Regions from separate parts of the Cronobacter dublinensis subsp. dublinensis LMG 23823 genome, predicted to be linked through region 3. Evidence: predicted binding sites of a transcription regulator. Region 3 holds the regulator's gene; each other region holds the start of a gene.
The links. The regulator sigma-54, encoded in region 3, starts transcription at its own class of promoters, with help from an activator protein. The targets are predictions, from matches to a motif close to GTTGGCACANNTTTCGCTNT.
Positions count from the first base shown of each region.

Region 1 (5,717 bases), 680 kb from region 3:
AGTACGTCCGCCTCCAGCGCCCGCGGCTTTGTGCGCGGCGAGTTTTATACGCAGGACGGCGTGCTTGTCGCCTCGACCGTGCAGGAAGGCGTGATGAGAAAGCGCGGGTAAGGGCCCTTTGGACGGCGGGTGCGCTGACGCTTAGCCGCCCTACGAATCCCCTCCTGCGAAACCCGCCCCGGGTGAGATGTTCCGGGCTGTAGGGTAGGTTAGCGTGAGCGCACCCACCATTGCCCCTCCCCCATAAAAAAACCTCCCGCATGCGGGAGGTTTTTTATGCTCAGGAGATAACACACTATCAGGCGTTGTAGGCGTTCTCGCCGTGACTGTTCACATCCAGACCTTCGCGCTCCTGCTCTTCGGAGACGCGCAGCCCAACGGTCAGGTCCGCCACTTTGTAGGCGATAAACGCCACCACGCCGGACCACACCACGGTAATGGCGATGCTCTCAAGCTGCACCAGCACCTGATGCCCCATCGTCACGCCTTCGGCAAACCCTACGCCGCCGAGCGATGAAGAGGCGAAGATACCGGTCAGGATGCAACCCACGATACCGCAGACGCCATGCACGCCGAACACATCGCATGGGTCGTCAACGCGCAGCCAGCGTTTGAGCATGGTCACGCCCCACAGGCCCGCAAGCCCCGCCGCGATACCGACAATCAGCGAGCCGCCGACGCCGATGTAACCGCACGCAGGCGTCACGCCGACCAGCCCGGCGATAGCGCCGGAACAGGCGCCCAGCAAAGAAGGTTTGCCGCGCAGCGCCCATTCGCCAAACACCCAGGCGAGGATCGCCGCCGCCGTCGCGACCACGGTATTCACAAAGGCCAGACCGGCGATTTCATTCGCGGCGCTGGCGGAGCCGGCGTTAAAGCCGAACCAACCGAAATAGAGAATAGCGGTGCCGGTAAAGACCATCGGCAGGTTATGCGGTTTGAACGCCTCTTTGCCGAAGCCCACACGTTTGCCGACCAGATACGCGCCCACCAGGCCCGCGACCGCGGCGTTAATGTGCACCACGGTGCCGCCCGCGAAATCCAGCGCGCCGTGAGAAGCCAGCAGGCCGCCGCCCCACACCATGTGCGCGATAGGCACATAGGAGAACGTGAGCCACACCGCCACGAAAATCACCACCGCCGAGAAGCGGATACGTTCCGCCAGCGCGCCGACGATAAGCCCGACGGTAATGCACGCGAAGGAGCCCTGGAACGCGACGTGGATATACTGATAGAAGCTGCCCATCAGGTCCGTGATCTTGATGCCCTTGAGCAGCAGCCAGTCGAGGTTGCCAAAGAAGCTGCCGCCCGCACCGAAGGCCAGCGAGTAGCCGTACACCACCCAGAGCACGCAGACCAGCGCGAAAGCGACGGAGATCTGGGTCAGCATCGAGAGCACGTTTTTCGCGCGGATCAGACCGCCGTAAAAGAGTGCAAGGCCGGGGATCGTCATAAAAAGCACCAGCGCGGTGCTGAGCATCATAAAGGCGTTATCGGCTTTATCCGCCACCGCCGGCGCCGCCAGGGCAAAACCGGGCAGCAACGCAAGCAGGCCGAAACCAGATTTGAGGGCTGTGTGTTTCATCTTTTCCATTCCTGTTACGGTTGGCCAGAAATCAGAGTGCCGCTTCGTCGGCTTCGCCGGTACGAATACGAATCACGCGTTGCAGTTCGGCGACGAAAATTTTGCCGTCGCCAATTTTACCGGTCCACGCGGCTTTGCTGACCACATCGATCACTTCATCCAGCTGATCGTCGGCGATCGCCACGTCGATTTTTACTTTGGGCAGGAAATTCACGCTGTACTCGGCGCCGCGGTAAAGCTCGGCATGGCCCTTCTGGCGCCCGAACCCTTTCACCTCAGTGACGGTCAGGCCCTGAATGCCAATGGTGGAGAGTGCTTCACGCACGTCTTCCAGTTTGAACGGTTTGATTACCACGGTAACCAGCTTCATAGATCCCCTCCAGTCAGAATTGGGTAATGCGGCAGCGATGATAATTGGGTAAAGCAAGCGGCGTGCCAGGAATCAAAAAGCGTGCGGCGACGGCGGGAATGGGGGTAAGGAAGCGCAGCCCAGGCCAGCGGGCGCACGCCAGAAAGCAAAAACGCACCATGCCAGTGCAGGGTGCGTTACATTTTTGCACCACTAACGGGGAGTGTTAGCGGAATGCGTTGTTTTGGTGCATCAGGCGCTGAGTGACTCCTCCTGCGCGGCGGCCTGAAGCTCTTCGCCCGCCAGCTGCAGCTGATACATCTGCCAGTAACGGCCGCGCGCCTCAAGCAACGCCTGATGACTGCCACGCTCCACCGCCTGGCCGCGATGCAGCACCAGAATGGTGTCCGCCTCGACGATCGTCGAAAGACGGTGCGCTATCACCACCAGCGTCGTGTGCTGGCGAATAGCCGCGAGCGCCTGCTGAATCGCCTGCTCGGTGCCGGAGTCGATATTGGCGGTCGCCTCATCAAGAATGAGAATCTGCGGCGCGTCCACCAGCACGCGGGCGAGCGCCAGCAGCTGCTTCTGCCCTACCGAGAGATTATTACCCTGCTCGCCAAGACGCGTGTAAATGCCGTCGCTCATGCCGCGCGCCAGCTCCGCCAGCTGCACGGTTTCGAGCACCGTCCAGACGCGCGCTTCGTCGATGTCGCGCCCGAGCGTCACGTTAGCGAAGAAGGAGTCGGCGAGCACCACCGGGTCCTGCTGCACCATCGCGACGCCCTTACGCAGCACGCCGTGGCTGAGCGAGGCGAGCGGGCGTCCATCCACGCGGATTTCGCCCGCCGTCAGCGGGTAATACCCCATCAGCAGGCTTGCCAGCGTACTTTTGCCGCTGCCGGTATGCCCGACCAGCGCCACAAAGTGGCGGGACGGCACGCAGAGCGAGATATCTTTGAGCACCAATTGATCGTCGCGATAGGCAAAAGAGACGTTATCCACCTCAATAGCCCCGCTCGCCAGCGGGCGCTCGTCCTGTCCGTAATCCTGACGCGGACGGTCCATCAGCTCGAAGACCCGCTCACCCGCCACCAGCGCCTGCTGCAAGATAGACTGTTGCGTCGTCAGCTCAATCAGCGGCTCGTTAAGGCGGCCCAGATAGCTGATAAAGGCATATAGTACGCCCACTTCAATCGTGCCGACGGACGTGAACCCGAACAGCATCAGCAGCCCACACAGTACCAGCGCGGAAAAGAGGCTCAGCAGCGGGCGCAGCAAAAAGCCGTCGAGGCGCAGCGTCTGCATGCGCGCCAGATAGTGCGAATGGCTGGCGGCGTTCATACGCTCGCCAAACCGCGACTGCTGGCGGAACTGCTGAATGACGTTCATGCCGCTGATGACTTCATTAAAGCCGTCGTTGATATCCGCAAGATACGTCCGCACCCGGCGCACAATCGGCGTGCTGTAGCGCTGATAAATGGTCATCACGATAAGCACCGCCGGGAAAATCGTGATGGCCACCAGCGCCATGCGCCAGTCAAGGCTGAACATCGCCACCAGCATCGCGCCGATAAGCGCGGCGCTGCGCAGCACCGTCGCCACCACGGTGACGTAAAGATCGCGGATCACTTCAGTATCGTTGGTGACGCGCGAAATCAGCTGCCCCACCGGCTGGGTGTCGAACGCGCTGAGCGGCTGGCGCAGCGCGGCGTCCATCACATCGGTACGCAACTGTTGCACCACGCCGACCGCCGCCTGGTTAAACAGCAACGCCTGCCAGTAGTGCAGCCCCGCGGCGAGGATTTGCAGCAGCACATATGCGAACGCGAGCCCCGCCACGAGCCCCAGCGGCAGCTGGTTTTTCGCGACAAGATTGTCGATAAAATAACTGATGAGCGCAGGCCCGGTGACTTCCGCCGCCGCCGCCACCCACAGCATGAGCACCGCGCCGCCGAGCGGCTTACGCCACGGCGAGCCGTACGCCAGCAGACGTTTTAACGTCGGCCAGCTCTGTCCCAGATTACGCATTCAGCGCCTCCTCATCGTTCTCGCCCGGCGCGTCATCCAGCGCCGCTTCGAGTTGCTGATAGCGATACATGTCCCGATACCAGCCCGGCTGCGCCGCCAGCGCCTCATGAGGCCCGCGCTGCGCCACCTGGCCGTGCTGAAGCACGAGGATTTCGCTGGCTTCGGTCAGTGCCGAAAGCCGGTGCGCGCTGATGATCACCGTGCGGTTTTCGCCCCACTGGCGCAGGTTATGCAGGATCTGATGTTCGGTGCGTCCGTCGACGGCGGAAAGCGCGTCGTCCAGCACCAGGATCTCCGCCTCCAGCAGCAGCGCGCGGGCAATGGAGATTCGCTGTTTCTGCCCGCCGGAAAGCATCACGCCGCGCTCGCCGACCTGCGTTTCATAGCCCTGCGGCAGACGCAGAATATCGTCATGCACGCAGGCGAGTTGCGCCGCCCGCTCGATGTCGTCGCGCGTCGCGTCGGGCTTGCCGAGCGCGATATTGCTGGCAACCGTATCGGAAAATAAAAATGGCGTCTGGTTAACGACCGCCAGCCGGGCGCGCCACTCGTCGAGGTGCAGGCGCGCGAGCGGGACGCCGTGGAAGGTAATATCGCCCGCGTCGAGATCGAAATGACGCTGGATCAGCGACAGTACGCTGGTTTTCCCCGCGCCTGTCGGGCCGCAGAGCCCCAGCATCTGGCCAGGCTTGAGCGAAAACTGAATATTTTGCAGCGTGGTACGGGCCGCGTGCGGGTAGCGAAACTCGCGGATAGCCACGTTGAGCTCGCCACGCCCGGCAGGCAGCGCCGCCTCGCCGTCCTCCACCACCGGCGCTTCCGCCAGCAGCGCGCGGATGCGGCTGTACGCCGCGCTGCCGCGCTCGACAATGTTAAACATCCAGGCCAGCGCCAGCATCGGCCAGATCATCAGGCCAAGATACATGGTGAAACTGGTGAGCTGGCCGAGCGTCAGCGTGCCGTGCATCACCATCCAGCTGCCGCCGCCGATGGCCAGCAGGTTCGCCATGCCAATGGCGATATAAATCGTCGGGTCGAAACGGGCATCCACGCGCGCCACGCGCAGGTTTTTCACGCCGGTATCGCGCGCGTCTTCGGCAAACAGCGCCGACTGTCTGTCCTCCAGCCCGAACGCTTTGATCATGCGAATGCTGGTCAGGCTCTCCTGAGTGCGGTCATTGAGCGATGAAAACGCCGCCTGCGCGGCTTTGAAGCGGTGATGCAGCTGATCGCCGTAGCGTTTGATGACAATCGCCATCACCGGCATCGGCAGCAGCGCCAGCAGCGTAAGCTGCCAGCTTATCTGGGTAGACATGACGATCAGCACCGCGCAGCCCATCACCAGCGAATCGACGAGCGTCAGCACGCCTTCACCCGCGGCGAACACCACGCGGTCCACATCGTTGGTGGCGCGCGCCATCAGATCGCCCGTGCGGTGGCGTAGATAGAACTCCGGATGCTGACGGCTGAGCTGGTGATAGAAATCGCGCCGCAGCTCGACCGCGAGCTGATAAGACGCGCCGAACAGCAGCACGCGCCAGACGTAGCGCAGCAGATACACCACAATGGCAATCGCCACCAGCAGACCAATCCACAGCAGCACCTGCCGGGTGGTGTAATGGCCCTGGGTGACCCCATCGACAACGTAGCCCACCACTTTTGGCGGCACCAGTTGCAGAATGGCGATAAGAATAAGCAGGGCAACCGCGCCGAGGTAGCGACGCCACTCCCGGCTAAAATACCAGCTTAACT
Region 1 covers NZ_CP012266.1:1,127,060-1,132,776, reverse strand. The annotation lists gene tesB (acyl-CoA thioesterase II) at 1-111, shown strand, start outside; gene amtB (ammonium transporter AmtB) at 299-1,585, opposite strand; gene glnK (P-II family nitrogen regulator) at 1,617-1,955, opposite strand; gene AFK67_RS05170 (SmdB family multidrug efflux ABC transporter permease/ATP-binding protein) at 2,187-3,965, opposite strand; gene AFK67_RS05165 (SmdA family multidrug ABC transporter permease/ATP-binding protein) at 3,958-5,717, opposite strand, start outside.
Region 1: a site for sigma-54 is predicted at 2,006-2,025, ahead of glnK (P-II family nitrogen regulator). Genes of this name have one in related genera too.

Region 2 (5,717 bases), 490 kb from region 3:
GCATGCCCATCTCCTGGGAGAGATAAATCGCGTCGGCGGCGGCCTGTACTTCCGGGTATTCTTCCGGCCAATAGGTCGTATGCAGCCGGTTGGTATTAGAGAGCACCACCACTCGATGCCCCTGCTCGCGCAACTGCTGCATGAGGGTAATGACTTCCGGGCGTAGCCCGACGAACACCGCCTGCCAGCCGGCAGAAAACTGCTCGAAGCTCAACGGCAAGGCCATCTCTTCACATAATGCCTTCGCGAAATCCTCGTCGCTCAGTTCGCCGCGCTCGTGCTGATGAAAAGGCTCGCCCATGGAGAAACTTTGCCGCAGGTTCGCCAGCGGCACGCGGCTGAAATCACTCCAGACGCCCAGCACGCGGTTAAAGTCGATATCGACAATGACATTACCTAAATCAAAGATATACAGCATGACTCTCTCTCCTTTTGGGCCATGGAAAGTTAACTGTAGCGAGAAAGGAGAACTTTGACTATGTGCGAACGCGCGGCTTTTGCATCGCCCGCGCGTTGCAGACGGAAATCAGCGGTCGGTTTCGCCGTCGCCGTGCGGCAGACAGTCAGTGCTGCCGTCGGGCATCATGACTTCATGAGTAACTGTTTTATAAAGAGTATGCGCGCGCAGCCATAAAAAAAGCCGCTGATCTCTCAGCAGCTTTTAAGTCATGCCGGGCGGCGCGAACGCTGACCCGGCTTACGGATGCACCGTATTACTCTTCTTTCGCACCGCGCATGGCACGTTTACGATCGTTTTCCGTCAGGTGACGTTTACGAATACGTACGGACAGCGGGGTAACTTCAACCAGTTCGTCGTCATCGATGAACTCGAGCGCCTGCTCCAGGGTCATCTTGATAGGCGGAACCAGAACCGTCGCTTCGTCCGTACCGGACGCACGCATGTTGGTCAGTTTCTTACCGGTCAGGCAGTTAACCGTCAGGTCGTTAGAGCGGCTGTGAATACCGATGATCTGGCCTTCATAGACTTCGGCACCGTGACCCAGGAACAGCTTGCCGCGATCCTGCAGACCGAACAGCGCGAACGCAACCGCTTTACCCTGACCGTTAGAGATCAGTACGCCGTTGTTACGCTGGCCCACTTCGCCCGGACGGATATCGTCGTAGTGGCTGAAGGTGGAGTACAGCAGGCCGGTACCGGAAGTCATGGTCATGAACTCGGAACGGAAGCCAATCAGGCCACGGCTTGGGATCACGTAGTCGAGACGTACGCGGCCTTTGCCGTCCGGATTCATGTTTTTCAGGTCGCCTTTACGCTCGCCCAGCGCCTGCATCACAGAACCCTGGTGCTGCTCTTCAACGTCCAGCGTCACGTTTTCGAACGGCTCTTGTTTACGGCCGTCGATTTCGCGGAAGATAACTTTCGGACGGGAAACCGCCAGTTCGAAACCTTCACGACGCATGTTCTCGATAAGAACAGACAGGTGCAGTTCACCACGGCCAGAAACGCGGAACGCATCAGCGTCCTCGGTCTCTTCAACGCGCAGCGCAACGTTGTGCACCAGCTCTTTGTTCAGACGGTCAAGGATCTGACGAGAGGTAACGTATTTACCTTCTTTACCGCAGAACGGCGAGGTGTTGACGTTGAAGTACATAGAAACGGTCGGCTCGTCAACGGACAGCGCCGGCAGCGCTTCGACATTCTGCGGGTCGCAGATTGTGTCGGAGATGTTCAGCTCGCCAAGACCGGTGATAGCAATAATATCGCCTGCTTCCGCCAGATCGGTATCGATACGCTCCAGACCGAGGTGGCCCAGCACTTTACCGACTTTACCGTTACGGGTTTTGCCTTCGCTATCAATGATAGTGACCTGCTGGTTCGGCTTCACTTTACCGCGTTTGATGCGACCGATACCGATGACGCCAACGTAGTTGTTGTAGTCCAGCTGGGAGATCTGCATCTGCAGCGGGCCGTCGAGGTCGACGTCCGGTGCCGGTACATGGTCGACAATCGCCTGGTACAGCGGGGTCATGTCTTCCGCCATGTCAGAGTGATCCAGACCCGCGATACCGTTCAGCGCAGACGCGTAAACGATAGGGAAGTCCAGCTGCTCGTCGGTCGCGTCGAGGTTCACGAATAGGTCGAACACCTGATCCACAACCCAGTCAGGACGCGCGCCCGGACGGTCAACTTTGTTGATAACCACGATAGGTTTCAGGCCATGGGCAAATGCTTTCTTGGTCACGAAGCGCGTCTGCGGCATCGGGCCGTCAAAAGCATCAACCACCAGCAGCACGGAATCAACCATGGACATGACACGTTCAACTTCACCACCGAAGTCGGCGTGCCCAGGGGTATCAACGATGTTGATACGGTAATCATTCCATTTGATCGCGGTGTTTTTCGCGAGGATGGTAATCCCACGCTCTTTCTCCAAATCGTTGGAGTCCATCACGCGCTCTTGAGTTTCAGCACGTTCGTCGAACGTACCGGATTGCTGCAGCAGCTTGTCAACCAGGGTCGTTTTACCATGGTCAACGTGCGCAATGATGGCGATGTTACGCAATTTTTCGATCACAACTTTGCCTCAGGCATTAGAAATAGCGCGTTATTGTACACGTATTAATCGAAGGACTAAACAGGATCACAATCATCTGACGCAAACAAGTATTGTCGCCAGGCTTTGTGATCCTTTTCACGCAGCGGTAAAAGGGCTATTAAACGTAAATTGCACCAACACAGTGCTTGTTTTTTACACACAGGCACTATATTGGTGCAATCTGTCCATTCTGGTGCAGCCCTTTTGCACTATGACGCGCATCATAGCGCCTTTTTAGGGGGATTTGAAAGTTGGCACAGATTTCGCTTTAAAGATTTCAGGGCGGCGACGCCAATTTTAATAAGTACTGAATACCTCGTTACCACGACGACAATGACAAATCCGGGAGAGTTAAGTATGTCCGCTGAACACGTTCTGACGATGCTGAATGAACATGAAGTGAAGTTTGTGGATCTGCGCTTCACTGACACGAAAGGTAAAGAACAGCACGTCACCATCCCAGCCCACCAGGTGAACGCCGACTTCTTTGAAGAAGGTAAAATGTTCGATGGTTCCTCCATCGGTGGCTGGAAAGGCATCAATGAATCTGACATGGTGCTGATGCCGGACGCCTCCACCGCTGTCATTGACCCGTTCTACGAAGAACCGACCCTGATTATTCGTTGCGATATCCTTGAGCCGGGCACCATGCAGGGCTACGATCGCGACCCGCGTTCCATCGCCAAACGTGCGGAAGAGTACCTGCGCTCCACCGGCATCGCCGACACCGTGCTGTTCGGGCCGGAACCTGAGTTCTTCCTGTTTGACGACATCCGCTTTGGCAGCTCCATCTCCGGCTCCCATGTCGCGATTGACGACATCGAAGGCGCGTGGAACTCCTCCACCAAATATGAAGGCGGCAACAAAGGCCACCGTCCGGGCGTGAAAGGCGGTTACTTCCCGGTTCCGCCGGTTGACTCTTCTCAGGACATCCGTTCCGTGATGTGTCTGACCATGGAAGAGATGGGCCTGGTGGTTGAAGCTCACCACCACGAAGTTGCTACCGCAGGTCAGAACGAAGTGGCCACCCGCTTCAACACCATGACCAAAAAAGCGGACGAAATTCAGATCTACAAATATGTCGTGCATAACGTCGCGCACCGCTTCGGCAAAACCGCGACCTTCATGCCGAAACCGATGTTTGGCGATAACGGCTCTGGCATGCACTGCCACATGTCCCTGTCTAAAGGCGGCACCAACCTGTTCTCCGGCGACAAATATGCTGGTCTGTCTGAGCAGGCGCTGTATTACATCGGCGGCGTTATCAAACACGCGAAAGCCATCAACGCGCTGTCCAACCCGACCACCAACTCCTACAAGCGTCTGGTCCCGGGCTACGAAGCGCCGGTGATGCTGGCTTACTCCGCGCGTAACCGCTCTGCGTCTATCCGTATCCCGGTTGTCGCCTCTCCGAAAGCGCGTCGTATCGAAGTGCGCTTCCCGGACCCGGCCGCTAACCCGTACCTGTGCTTCGCGGCCCTGCTGATGGCTGGTCTTGACGGTATCAAGAACAAGATCCACCCGGGCGAAGCGATGGACAAAAACCTGTATGACCTGCCGCCGGAAGAAGCGAAAGAGATCCCGCAGGTTGCTGGCTCTCTGGAAGAAGCCCTGCAGGCGCTGGATCAGGACCGCGAGTTCCTGACCGCAGGCGGCGTATTCACCGACGACGCCATCGACGCTTACATCGCGCTGCGTATCGAAGAGAACGACCGCGTTCGCATGACGCCGCACCCGGTAGAGTTCGAACTGTACTACAGCGTGTAATGCTTTTTTGAAGTTGATAGCCAACGGATTTCAGGTTGTCGCCACTGCGTGAAATCCGTCACTGTTTTTTTGTTGCCGTGGAAACTTTAGCCCATCTTCGGATGGGCTTTTTTCACCACCCGAAACCGGTTTTAACGCCTTTTTCATCGTTAAAACGCTATAATGCACTAAAATGGTGCAAAAACCTGGGGGACTGCTGGATGGCAACAGGCACGCTGCCCGATGCTGGGCAGATCCTTAACGCATTAATCAATAGCATTCTGCTGGTCGATGACGACCTGGCGGTGCATTACGCCAACCCGGCGGCGCAGCAACTGCTCGCGCAAAGTTCACGTAAGCTTTATGGCACGCCGTTACCAGAGCTTCTGAGTTATTTTTCCCTGAATATCAGCCTGATGCAGGAAAGCCTGAACGCGGGCCAGGGGTTTACGGATAACGAAGTGACGCTGGTCATCGATGGTCGCTCGCACATTCTTTCCCTGACGGCGCAACGTCTGCCGGATGGCCTGATCCTGCTGGAAATGGCCCCGATGGACAATCAGCGACGTTTAAGCCAGGAACAACTTCAGCATGCCCAGCAGGTCGCGGCGCGCGATCTGGTGCGCGGGCTGGCGCATGAAATCAAAAACCCGCTTGGCGGCCTGCGCGGCGCAGCGCAGCTGCTCGCCCGCGCGTTGCCCGACCCGTCGCTGACCGAATACACGAAAGTGATTATCGAACAGGCCGACCGCCTGCGTAACCTGGTGGACCGTCTGTTAGGGCCGCAGCAGCCGGGCATGCACGTCACCGAGAGCATTCATAAAGTCGCCGAGCGCGTGGTGAAGCTGGTGTCGATGGAGCTGCCGGAGAACGTCACGCTGGTACGCGACTACGACCCAAGCCTGCCGGAATTTACCCATGATCCTGATCAGATAGAGCAGGTGCTGCTGAATATCGTGCGTAACGCCCTTCAGGCGCTGGGCGACGAAGGTGGCGAAATCACCCTGCGTACCCGTACCGCGTTTCAGCTGACGCTGCACGGCGTGCGTTACCGCCTGGCGGCGCGCATCGACGTGGAAGACAACGGGCCGGGCATTCCGGCGCACCTGCAGGATACGCTGTTTTACCCGATGGTCAGCGGCCGCGAAGGCGGCACCGGGCTGGGGCTTTCCATCGCCCGCAACCTAATCGATCAGCATTCGGGAAAAATCGAATTTAACAGTTGGCCAGGCCATACCGAATTTTCGGTTTTCCTGCCCATTCGGAAATAGAGGTGATTATGCAACGAGGGATTGTCTGGATCGTCGATGACGATAGCTCCATTCGCTGGGTGCTTGAGCGCGCGCTCACCGGAGCAGGCTTAAGCTGCACCACCTTTGAAAGCGGTAACGAGGTGCTGGACGCGCTGAGCAC
Region 2 covers NZ_CP012266.1:4,391,591-4,397,307, forward strand. The annotation lists gene yihX (glucose-1-phosphatase) at 1-418, opposite strand, end outside; gene typA (ribosome-dependent GTPase TypA) at 714-2,537, opposite strand; gene glnA (glutamate--ammonia ligase) at 2,916-4,325, shown strand; gene glnL (nitrogen regulation protein NR(II)) at 4,526-5,575, shown strand; gene glnG (nitrogen regulation protein NR(I)) at 5,584-5,717, shown strand, end outside.
Region 2: a site for sigma-54 is predicted at 2,809-2,828, ahead of glnA (glutamate--ammonia ligase). Genes of this name have one in related genera too.

Region 3 (5,717 bases):
GCGGGTAAAACCACCACCTTCTACATGGTCGTGGGCATTGTGCAGCGCGACGCGGGCAATATCATCATTGATGACGAAGACATCAGCCTGCTGCCGCTGCACGCCCGCGCGCGTCGCGGCATCGGTTATCTGCCGCAGGAGGCGTCGATTTTCCGCCGCCTGAGCGTCTACGACAACCTGATGGCCGTGCTGCAAATTCGCGACGATCTCAGCACCGAGCAGCGCGAAGACCGCGCCAAAGAGCTGATGGAAGAGTTTCACATCGACCACCTGCGCGACAGCCTCGGCCAGTCGCTCTCCGGCGGCGAACGTCGTCGTGTGGAGATCGCCCGCGCGCTGGCGGCGAACCCGAAATTCATCCTGCTTGACGAACCTTTTGCGGGCGTCGACCCGATTTCGGTTATCGATATCAAACGCATTATCGAGCATCTGCGCGACAGCGGCCTTGGCGTACTCATTACCGACCATAACGTACGTGAAACGCTGGCGGTGTGCGAGCGCGCCTATATCGTTAGTCAGGGGCATCTTATCGCCCACGGCACCCCCGACGATATTCTGCAGGATGAACAGGTTAAACGCGTATATCTTGGGGAAGAGTTCAGACTCTGATAGGGTAGAGCAACAGGCAGAAACGGCGCGCCTCCCTGCGCGCCCCGCCGCAACAGGTCTTTTTGACGTTTACACCTGAGGATTTTTGCCCTGAATATGAAGCAAGGTTTGCAACTAAGGCTTAGCCAACAGCTCGCCATGACGCCGCAGTTGCAGCAGGCCATTCGCTTGTTGCAGCTCTCCACGCTGGAGCTCCAGCAGGAGTTGCAACAGGCGCTGGAAAATAATCCCCTGCTTGAGCAAACCGACATTCACGACGAAATTGCCACTCAGGAAACACCGGACAGCGAAGGGCTCGATACCGCCGAAGCGCTGGAGCAAAAAGAGATGCCGGACGAGCTGCCGCTTGACGCCAGCTGGGACGAAATCTACACCGCCGGCACGCCGTCAGGCACCGGCACCGACTACATCGACGACGAACTGCCGGTCTATCAGGGCGAAACCACCCAGAGCCTTCAGGACTACCTGATGTGGCAGGTGCAGCTGACGCCCTTTTCCGACACCGATCGCGCCATTGCCACGGCGATTGTCGACGCGGTGGACGACACCGGCTACCTCACCGTTTCGGTGCAGGATATTCTCGACGGTATGGGCGATAACGATGACGACATCGGCCCGGAAGAGATTGAAGCCGTGCTCAAGCGCGTGCAGCGTTTCGATCCAGTCGGCGTCGCCGCCCGCGATCTGCGCGACTGCCTGTTGATCCAGCTTTCGCAGTTCAGCGCCGACACGCCTTTTCTCGCGCAGGCGCGGCAGATAGTCAGCGATCACCTCGATCTGCTGGCCAATCACGACTTTCGCAGCCTGATGCGCGTCACGCGCCTGAAGGAAGATGTGCTGAAAGAAGCGGTCAATTTGATCCAGTCGCTCGATCCGCGTCCCGGCCAGTCGATCCAGACCGGCGAGCCGGAATATGTCATCCCGGACGTGTTAGTGCGCAAGCATAACGGCCGCTGGGTGGTGGAGTTGAATTCCGACAGCATTCCCCGGCTCAAAATCAATCAGCAGTACGCCGCGATGTCCAACAGCGCGCGTAACGAATCCGACAACCAGTTCATCCGCAGCAACCTGCAAGAGGCGAAATGGCTGATTAAAAGCCTGGAGAGCCGTAACGACACGCTGCTGCGCGTCAGCCGCTGCATCGTTGAACAGCAGCAGGCGTTCTTCGAGCAGGGCGAAGAGTTTATGAAGCCGATGGTGCTGGCGGATATCGCGCAGGCGGTTGAGATGCATGAATCCACCATCTCCCGCGTCACCACGCAAAAATATCTGCACAGCCCGCGCGGCATTTTCGAATTAAAGTATTTCTTCTCAAGCCACGTGAACACCGAGGGCGGCGGCGAAGCCTCGTCCACGGCTATCCGGGCGCTGGTGAAGAAGTTGATTGCAGCGGAAAACCCCGCGAAACCCTTAAGCGACAGCAAACTGACATCTATGCTGTCCGATCAGGGGATCATGGTGGCCCGCCGTACCGTTGCGAAGTATCGAGAGTCTTTATCCATACCGCCGTCAAACCAGCGCAAACAGCTGGTCTGACCCAACCGATAAGGAAGACACTATGCAGCTCAACATCACAGGACATAACGTCGAAATCACTGAAGCGCTGCGCGAGTTTGTCACCACGAAATTCGCCAAGCTGGAGCAGTATTTCGAAAGGATTAATCAGGTCTATATTGTGCTGAAGGTGGAAAAGGTGACGCAAATCGCCGACGCCACCCTGCATGTGAACGGCGGGGAGCTGCATGCCAGTTCGGAAGGCCAGGATATGTACGCCGCCATCGACGGTTTGATTGATAAACTGGCGCGGCAGCTCACTAAACACAAAGATAAACTGAAACAACATTAATTGTCCGGGCGTTTCGCTGGGACATCGACGGCCCGGCCCGTCTGGCGGGCCGTCGCACCAGAAAACGCTTAGGTGAAATTATGATGAATAATGATTCCGCTCTGCCATTGAGCAATGTATTAAACCAGGAATGCACCCGTAGCGGCGTACATTGCCAGAGTAAAAAACGCGCCCTGGAAATTATCAGCGAGCTGGCGGCAAAGCAGCTCAGCCTGCCGCCGCAGGTAGTGTTTGAAGCGATCCTTACCCGCGAGCGGATGGGAAGTACCGGGATCGGCAACGGCATCGCCATTCCGCACGGCAAGCTTGAAGAAGACACGCTGCGCGCCGTGGGCGTTTTTGTTCAGCTCGAAACGCCGATTGCCTTTGACGCCATCGATAACCAGCCCGTCGATTTACTCTTCGCGCTGCTGGTGCCGGCGGATCAAACCAAAACGCATCTGCATACGCTGTCGCTGGTGGCCAAAAGGCTGGCGGACAAAACGATTTGCCGTCGTCTGCGCGCCGCGCAAAGCGATGAAGAGCTCTATCAGATAATCACTGAAACCAGTGAAGAGAGTGAATGACCGTGCCGAAAGGCACAATCCAGGAAGCGCCGGTTAACCGGTCTGAAGTGTGGAGAAACAGCAGATGGTTCTGATGATCGTCAGCGGACGTTCAGGGTCAGGGAAATCGGTCGCCCTGCGTGCGCTGGAAGATATGGGGTTCTACTGCGTCGATAACCTGCCTGTTGTGCTGCTGCCTGAGCTGGCGCGCACGCTTTCTGACAGGCAGATATCCGCCGCGGTGAGCATTGACGTTCGCAATATGCCGGAATCCCCGGAGGTGTTTGAGCAGGCGATGAATAACCTGCCGGACGCGTTCTCTCCGCAACTGCTGTTCCTCGACGCCGATCGCAACACGCTGATTCGCCGCTACAGCGATACGCGTCGTTTGCATCCGCTCTCCAGCAAAAACCTGTCCCTGGAAAGCGCCATTGATGAAGAAAACGATCTGCTGGAGCCGCTGCGCTCGCGTGCGGATCTGATTGTCGATACCTCGGAAATGTCGGTGCATGAGCTGGCGGAAATGCTGCGCACCCGACTGCTCGGCAAGCGCGAGCGTGAACTCACGATGGTGTTTGAATCCTTCGGCTTCAAGCACGGCATTCCGATCGACGCCGATTATGTCTTCGACGTGCGTTTTCTGCCAAACCCGCACTGGGACCCGAAACTGCGCCCGATGACCGGCCTCGATAAGCCCGTCGCGGCGTTTCTCGACCGGCACACTGAAGTGCATAACTTCATCTACCAGACGCGTAGCTATCTGGAACTCTGGCTACCAATGCTGGAAACCAACAACCGCAGCTACCTGACTGTCGCCATCGGCTGTACTGGCGGTAAACACCGCTCCGTTTATATCGCCGAACAGCTGGCGGATTACTTCCGCTCGCGCGGCAAAAACGTTCAGTCCCGCCATCGTACGCTGGAAAAACGCAAATCATGACCGTAAAACAGACCGTCGAAATCACCAATAAGCTCGGGATGCACGCCCGCCCGGCCATGAAGCTGTTTGAACTGGTGCAGAGCTTTGACGCGGAAGTGTTGTTGCGTAATGAAGCGGGCACCGAGGCGGAAGCCAGCAGCGTGATAGCGCTGCTGATGCTGGATTCCGCGCAGGGCGGCCATATTGAGATTGAGGCCACCGGCCCGCAGGAAGAAGAAGCGCTGGCGGCCGTCATCGCGCTGTTTAACGCAGGCTTTGACGAAGACTGACCGCCCTACTCTCAGCGCAGCGCGTGCTGCGCCATTGCGCCGCGCTCTGTTAAGCCCGGGCTATATGACCAGCTGGCAGCAGCTATGGAAGGTGCAGTGCCGGTAATTCTCGCGTGCGAGAATACCGTCCATGTCAGTGATTGTTGAGTGCGTACGCGTGAATTGGCGCATCATAATGTCGTTGAGAAAGTCAGCGTCGTTGACAGCATCTGCACGGTCGCGCTCAAGGGCACTGGTCAATGCATCGCGCAACCCAAAGCTAGTGTCAGGGTGGTCAACGTCTCCTGAATCTCTGCGTTAATTGACTCGGGCGTTGTGTCTTAGTTCTGTTGAACTCCTATCCAGTAGGCATCATGCCAGGCCTGTTCAGGGTAGCCTCCCATGAACTCGGGGTGAAATGGCGAATGTTCACGCTGCCCTACACGGTCATAGAGGGCATCATTCAAGCCCTGGCGGTGGCCTTCTTACTCGCAGAACTGCGGTAGTTCCACGACTTTTATTCCTGAAAATTCCGAGACATGTCGGCCGCTCTACGGCATGCGGCCGAAATGGTTGTAGGAGACTGTCGGGGCGTACTCAGTGGAGTTTTCGTGAGCAATGATCAGGGCCATAAATTACGTCCTTCCGTTGATAGTGTTCATGGTCGTTTTCCAGTGACAGGCAGCTCACCCAAGCTGCCCCCAAAATTCGTACACCCCCCCATCAAAGGCAGAACAAGCAGCCAGCCTTCACAAGCCTTCTCGGCAACCCACTTCAAGCGTTCCATTTTCGACGCACTCATGCGTGGCCAGGGTCAGCAGGTGGGTTTATCGTGTGTGCGTAACTGGGCGAACAGCGCGCTAATCTGCTTGCCGTATTGCTGGGCCCTGGGGATGCGCAGCTGCTTGAGGTAGGCGGCAATCCCATCGCCCTGCCCAAGCAGGGCAAACTCGATCAAGTGCCCGAGCGGGAGCGTCAACGGCAGAGGCTCGTTGACGATGTTGTCCTTGCCGCCTTCGGGCTCGGCGAACATCTCGAGCTTAGCGCCAATGTAGCGCAGGCTCGCCTCGCGCTGCTGCTCGGTGATGGCCAGCAGTGCGCTGGCGTCGAGTCCGGCCAGTTCCAGGCAGTGGTCGTAGAAGTCGCTCAGACCTTCTTCCAACGGCACACGGCCGACCGGCTGGCCCAGTTGCTGCTCCAGCCTGTCGAGAAAGCTGCGGTAATGCGCCAGGGTAATCAGTTCGTCGATGTGCATGGTCATTTCCTCGTGCAATTGCCGGTTCAAGGATTGCCCATCACGCGCTTGAGCGAGAAGTCGAAGTCTTCGTCTGGCAGGGCTGGGGGCAACTGCTGCACCGCCTCCAATCGCAAGCCGTAGCCGAACGGATTCAGGGGCGCTGCCAGTGCGCTGTATCCGCTGATGGCAACCAGATACCGGCCCGGAGCCACCTCCAGGTAGTCGTTGTTCTTCAGCCGTAGCGGGTAGTTCTCCTGGTAGTTGCAGAAGAACGCTGCGTCCCAGTCCATCA
Region 3 covers NZ_CP012266.1:448,173-453,889, reverse strand. The annotation lists gene lptB (LPS export ABC transporter ATP-binding protein) at 1-609, shown strand, start outside; gene rpoN (RNA polymerase factor sigma-54) at 706-2,145, shown strand; gene hpf (ribosome hibernation promoting factor) at 2,168-2,455, shown strand; gene ptsN (PTS IIA-like nitrogen regulatory protein PtsN) at 2,536-3,021, shown strand; gene rapZ (RNase adapter RapZ) at 3,086-3,940, shown strand; gene npr (PTS phosphocarrier protein NPr) at 3,937-4,209, shown strand; gene AFK67_RS02080 (hypothetical protein) at 5,003-5,443, opposite strand; gene AFK67_RS02075 (hypothetical protein) at 5,470-5,717, opposite strand, start outside.

Region 4 (5,717 bases), 850 kb from region 3:
CAATTTCACTGAGTCTCGGGTGGAGACAGCCTGGCCATCATTACGCCATTCGTGCAGGTCGGAACTTACCCGACAAGGAATTTCGCTACCTTAGGACCGTTATAGTTACGGCCGCCGTTTACCGGGGCTTCGATCAGGAGCTTCTCTTGCGATAACCCCATCAATTAACCTTCCGGCACCGGGCAGGCGTCACACCGTATACGTCCACTTTCGTGTTTGCACAGTGCTGTGTTTTTAATAAACAGTTGCAGCCAGCTGGTATCTTCGACTGACTTCAGCTCCACCCGCAGGGGCTTCACCTACATGTCAGCGTGCCTTCTCCCGAAGTTACGGCACCATTTTGCCTAGTTCCTTCACCCGAGTTCTCTCAAGCGCCTTGGTATTCTCTACCTGACCACCTGTGTCGGTTTGGGGTACGATTTCGTGTTACCTGATGCTTAGAGGCTTTTCCTGGAAGCAGGGCATTTGTTACTTCAGCACCGTAGTGCCTCGTCATCACGCCTCAGTGTTAAAGTGAACCGGATTTACCTGGAACACACACCTACACGCTTAAACCGGGACAACCGTCGCCCGGCCAACATAGCCTTCTCCGTCCCCCCTTCGCAGTAACACCAAGTACAGGAATATTAACCTGTTTCCCATCGACTACGCCTTTCGGCCTCGCCTTAGGGGTCGACTCACCCTGCCCCGATTAACGTTGGACAGGAACCCTTGGTCTTCCGGCGAGCGGGCTTTTCACCCGCTTTATCGTTACTTATGTCAGCATTCGCACTTCTGATACCTCCAGCATGCCTCACAGCACACCTTCACAGGCTTACAGAACGCTCCCCTACCCAACAACACATAGTGTCGCTGCCGCAGCTTCGGTGCATGGTTTAGCCCCGTTACATCTTCCGCGCAGGCCGACTCGACCAGTGAGCTATTACGCTTTCTTTAAATGATGGCTGCTTCTAAGCCAACATCCTGGCTGTCTGTGCCTTCCCACATCGTTTCCCACTTAACCATGACTTTGGGACCTTAGCTGGCGGTCTGGGTTGTTTCCCTCTTCACGACGGACGTTAGCACCCGCCGTGTGTCTCCCGTGATAACATTCTTCGGTATTCGTAGTTTGCATCGGGTTGGTAAGCCGGGATGGCCCCCTAGCCGAAACAGTGCTCTACCCCCGAAGATGAGTTCACGAGGCGCTACCTAAATAGCTTTCGGGGAGAACCAGCTATCTCCCGGTTTGATTGGCCTTTCACCCCCAGCCACAGGTCATCCGCTAATTTTTCAACATTAGTCGGTTCGGTCCTCCAGTTAGTGTTACCCAACCTTCAACCTGCCCATGGCTAGATCACCGGGTTTCGGGTCTATACCCTGCAACTTAACGCCCAATTAAGACTCGGTTTCCCTTCGGCTCCCCTATACGGTTAACCTTGCTACAGAATATAAGTCGCTGACCCATTATACAAAAGGTACGCAGTCACCCTCTTACGAAGGCTCCCACTGCTTGTACGTACACGGTTTCAGGTTCTGTTTCACTCCCCTCGCCGGGGTTCTTTTCGCCTTTCCCTCACGGTACTGGTTCACTATCGGTCAGTCAGGAGTATTTAGCCTTGGAGGATGGTCCCCCCATCTTCAGACAGGATATCACGTGTCCCGCCCTACTCATCGAGCTCACAGCCTGTGTGCCTTCGTGTACGGGGCTGTCACCCTGTATCGCCGGCCTTTCCAGACCGTTCCACTGACACACAAACTGATTCAGGCTCTGGGCTGTTCCCCGTTCGCTCGCCGCTACTGGGGGAATCTCGGTTGATTTCTTTTCCTCGGGGTACTTAGATGTTTCAGTTCCCCCGGTTCGCCTCACAGCACTATGTATTCATGCTGAGATAGTGTGACGAATCACACTGGGTTTCCCCATTCGGACATCGCCGGCTATAACGGTTCATATCACCTTACCGGCGCTTTTCGCAGATTAGCACGTCCTTCATCGCCTCTGACTGCCAGGGCATCCACCGTGTACGCTTGTTCGCTTAACCTCACAACCCGAAGAAGTCTTCGTGCTGCGAGTTTGAGAGACTCTGACACACCGCGCATTCCTTATTTACGGAAGAATGCAGCAGCGTGTCTGTTTCAATTTTCAGCTTGTTCCGGATTGTTAAAGAGCAAATACTTCGCAGTATACTCAGGGAGTACACTCTGAAGTGATGGTGGAGCTATGCGGGATCGAACCGCAGACCTCCTGCGTGCAAAGCAGGCGCTCTCCCAGCTGAGCTATAGCCCCATCGTAGTTAAACCTCTGCAACTCCGTGCGGAGTTGGTAGGCCTGAGTGGACTTGAACCACCGACCTCACCCTTATCAGGGGTGCGCTCTAACCACCTGAGCTACAAGCCTGTAGAGGTTTTGCTTCTTTACTTTCTATCAGACAATCTGTGTGAGCACTACGAGGTTGTATCTTGCAGGTAAGGAGGTGATCCAACCGCAGGTTCCCCTACGGTTACCTTGTTACGACTTCACCCCAGTCATGAATCACAAAGTGGTAAGCGCCCTCCCGAAGGTTAAGCTACCTACTTCTTTTGCAACCCACTCCCATGGTGTGACGGGCGGTGTGTACAAGGCCCGGGAACGTATTCACCGTGGCATTCTGATCCACGATTACTAGCGATTCCGACTTCATGGAGTCGAGTTGCAGACTCCAATCCGGACTACGACGCACTTTATGAGGTCCGCTTGCTCTCGCGAGGTCGCTTCTCTTTGTATGCGCCATTGTAGCACGTGTGTAGCCCTGGTCGTAAGGGCCATGATGACTTGACGTCATCCCCACCTTCCTCCGGTTTATCACCGGCAGTCTCCTTTGAGTTCCCACCATTACGTGCTGGCAACAAAGGATAAGGGTTGCGCTCGTTGCGGGACTTAACCCAACATTTCACAACACGAGCTGACGACAGCCATGCAGCACCTGTCTCAGAGTTCCCGAAGGCACTCCCGCATCTCTGCAGGATTCTCTGGATGTCAAGACCAGGTAAGGTTCTTCGCGTTGCATCGAATTAAACCACATGCTCCACCGCTTGTGCGGGCCCCCGTCAATTCATTTGAGTTTTAACCTTGCGGCCGTACTCCCCAGGCGGTCGACTTAACGCGTTAGCTCCGGAAGCCACGCCTCAAGGGCACAACCTCCAAGTCGACATCGTTTACGGCGTGGACTACCAGGGTATCTAATCCTGTTTGCTCCCCACGCTTTCGCACCTGAGCGTCAGTCTTCGTCCAGGGGGCCGCCTTCGCCACCGGTATTCCTCCAGATCTCTACGCATTTCACCGCTACACCTGGAATTCTACCCCCCTCTACGAGACTCAAGCTTGCCAGTTTCAAATGCAGTTCCCAGGTTGAGCCCGGGGATTTCACATCTGACTTAACAAACCGCCTGCGTGCGCTTTACGCCCAGTAATTCCGATTAACGCTTGCACCCTCCGTATTACCGCGGCTGCTGGCACGGAGTTAGCCGGTGCTTCTTCTGCGAGTAACGTCAATTGCTGTGGTTATTAACCACAACACCTTCCTCCTCGCTGAAAGTACTTTACAACCCGAAGGCCTTCTTCATACACGCGGCATGGCTGCATCAGGCTTGCGCCCATTGTGCAATATTCCCCACTGCTGCCTCCCGTAGGAGTCTGGACCGTGTCTCAGTTCCAGTGTGGCTGGTCATCCTCTCAGACCAGCTAGGGATCGTCGCCTAGGTGAGCCTTTACCCCACCTACTAGCTAATCCCATCTGGGCACATCTGATGGCATGAGGCCCGAAGGTCCCCCACTTTGGTCCGAAGACGTTATGCGGTATTAGCTACCGTTTCCAGTAGTTATCCCCCTCCATCAGGCAGTTTCCCAGACATTACTCACCCGTCCGCCGCTCGTCAGCAAATCAGCAAGCTGATTCCTGTTACCGCCCGACTTGCATGTGTTAGGCCTGCCGCCAGCGTTCAATCTGAGCCATGATCAAACTCTTCAATTAAAGTTTGATGCTCAAAGAATTAAACTGTTAGTTCGTAATGAATTAACTGTTGTTCACTTGAGACTTGATAATCATTTATCGTCCGAAGACGTTAAGATATCAGTGCCCCGAGTGCCCACACAGATTGTCTGATAAATTGTTAAAGAGCGGTGCGACGCGGCTTTCAGCCTGCTGTCGCGAGGTGGCGTATATTACGCTTTCCTCTTTCAGAGTCAACCCTTAATTTCAGAGTTTTTCTCTTATCGCTTCGACTATTTCGTGAAGTGCTTCACATTGCCGTCTCGATGGAGGCGCATTATAGGGATCTCTGATTTCAGCACAACCCTTTTTTCGATCTTTTCTTTCAACTGTCGTTTTTTCACACGCATTGCTGCGATCCCGCTCGATCTGCTCAACGAATACGCGCATTTACGCTTGCGCAGCGCCTTAAATCCAACCAAAGTCTTCTTATCAATTGATAAAAACCGAGGCGATCATGTCTTCTGTATTGCGTCCTTATAAAAATACCTTCCCCCAGACCGGCCAGCGCGTGATGGTTGATAACTCAAGCGTGGTGATTGGCGATGTAAGAATGGCTGATGATGTCGGGGTCTGGCCTCTGGTGGTTATCCGGGGCGACGTAAACTATGTCTCCGTCGGTGCCCGCACCAACATTCAGGATGGCAGCGTGCTGCACGTAACTCACAAGTCCTCCTATAATCCGCAAGGTAATCCGCTGCTTATTGGCGAAGACGTTACCGTCGGGCATAAGGTGATGCTGCACGGCTGCACTATTGGTAATCGCGTGCTGGTTGGGATGGGGTCTATCGTTCTCGACGGTGCCATTATAGAAGACGACGTGATGATCGGTGCCGGGAGTCTGGTGCCGCAAAATAAGCGGCTGGAAAGCGGGTACCTTTATCTCGGTAGCCCGGTAAAGCAGATCCGCCCTCTGAAAGAGGCTGAACGGGAAGGGCTGCGCTATTCAGCCAATAACTATGTGAAGTGGAAAGATGAATATCTGGCTCAGGAGAGCCAGACCCAACCCTGAGCATCTTCTTGCTGAGCGGCGATAAGCTGCTCAGCGTTTTCTTCCAGATCCCAGCGATGCTCGCGGAACGCGGCTAACCATTCATCGGGCGACTCGCCAGAGAAACGCGCCACCAGCACAGGCTGAGGAATGGCGCAGGTGAGCACCAGGCCATTAACCAGCGCCGGAAAGCAAACGGCTTGTCGCTGTTCATCCCAGTGCTCGCGATCGGGGAACTGAATCGCCTGGTTCATTGCGCCAGCTCCTGCTTAAGCTTTTCAATAACGGGCTCCACTTCCGGCAGTACGCCGTGCCAGAGCAGCACCGCATGCGCCGCCTGCCCCACCAGCATTCCTAAGCCGTCTGACATCTGCGTGGCGCCGTGCGCTGCGCACCATGAAAGAAAAGGCGTCTGTCCCTTTTGATAGAACATGTCGTAGCAGCCAACCGTCTGATTTATCAGCGCAGCAGGGAGCGCCGGTATGTCACCGTTGATCCCGCTGGACGTCGCATTAATAATGAGATCGAACACGTGACCGTCCAGATCCTGGAGCGCAACGGCGTTGACGCTACCGGTATGGCTGAACAGGTTCGCCAGTTCCTGCGCTCGCGCAAAAGTGCGATTGGTGATTGTCACTGCGCAATCTAACGAAAGCAGCGGCAATAAGACGCCTCTGGCTGCGCCACCCGCGCCTGTCAGAAGGATCCGGTAGCGCGGTTTG
Region 4 covers NZ_CP012266.1:4,030,319-4,036,035, forward strand. The annotation lists rRNA gene AFK67_RS18615 (23S ribosomal RNA) at 1-2,018, opposite strand, end outside; tRNA gene AFK67_RS18620 (tRNA-Ala) at 2,188-2,263, opposite strand; tRNA gene AFK67_RS18625 (tRNA-Ile) at 2,298-2,374, opposite strand; rRNA gene AFK67_RS18630 (16S ribosomal RNA) at 2,444-3,986, opposite strand; gene AFK67_RS18635 (gamma carbonic anhydrase family protein) at 4,462-5,016, shown strand; gene AFK67_RS18640 (DUF1488 family protein) at 4,992-5,249, opposite strand; gene aroE (shikimate dehydrogenase) at 5,246-5,717, opposite strand, start outside.
Region 4: a site for sigma-54 is predicted at 4,167-4,186, ahead of AFK67_RS18635 (gamma carbonic anhydrase family protein). Genes of this name have one in related genera too.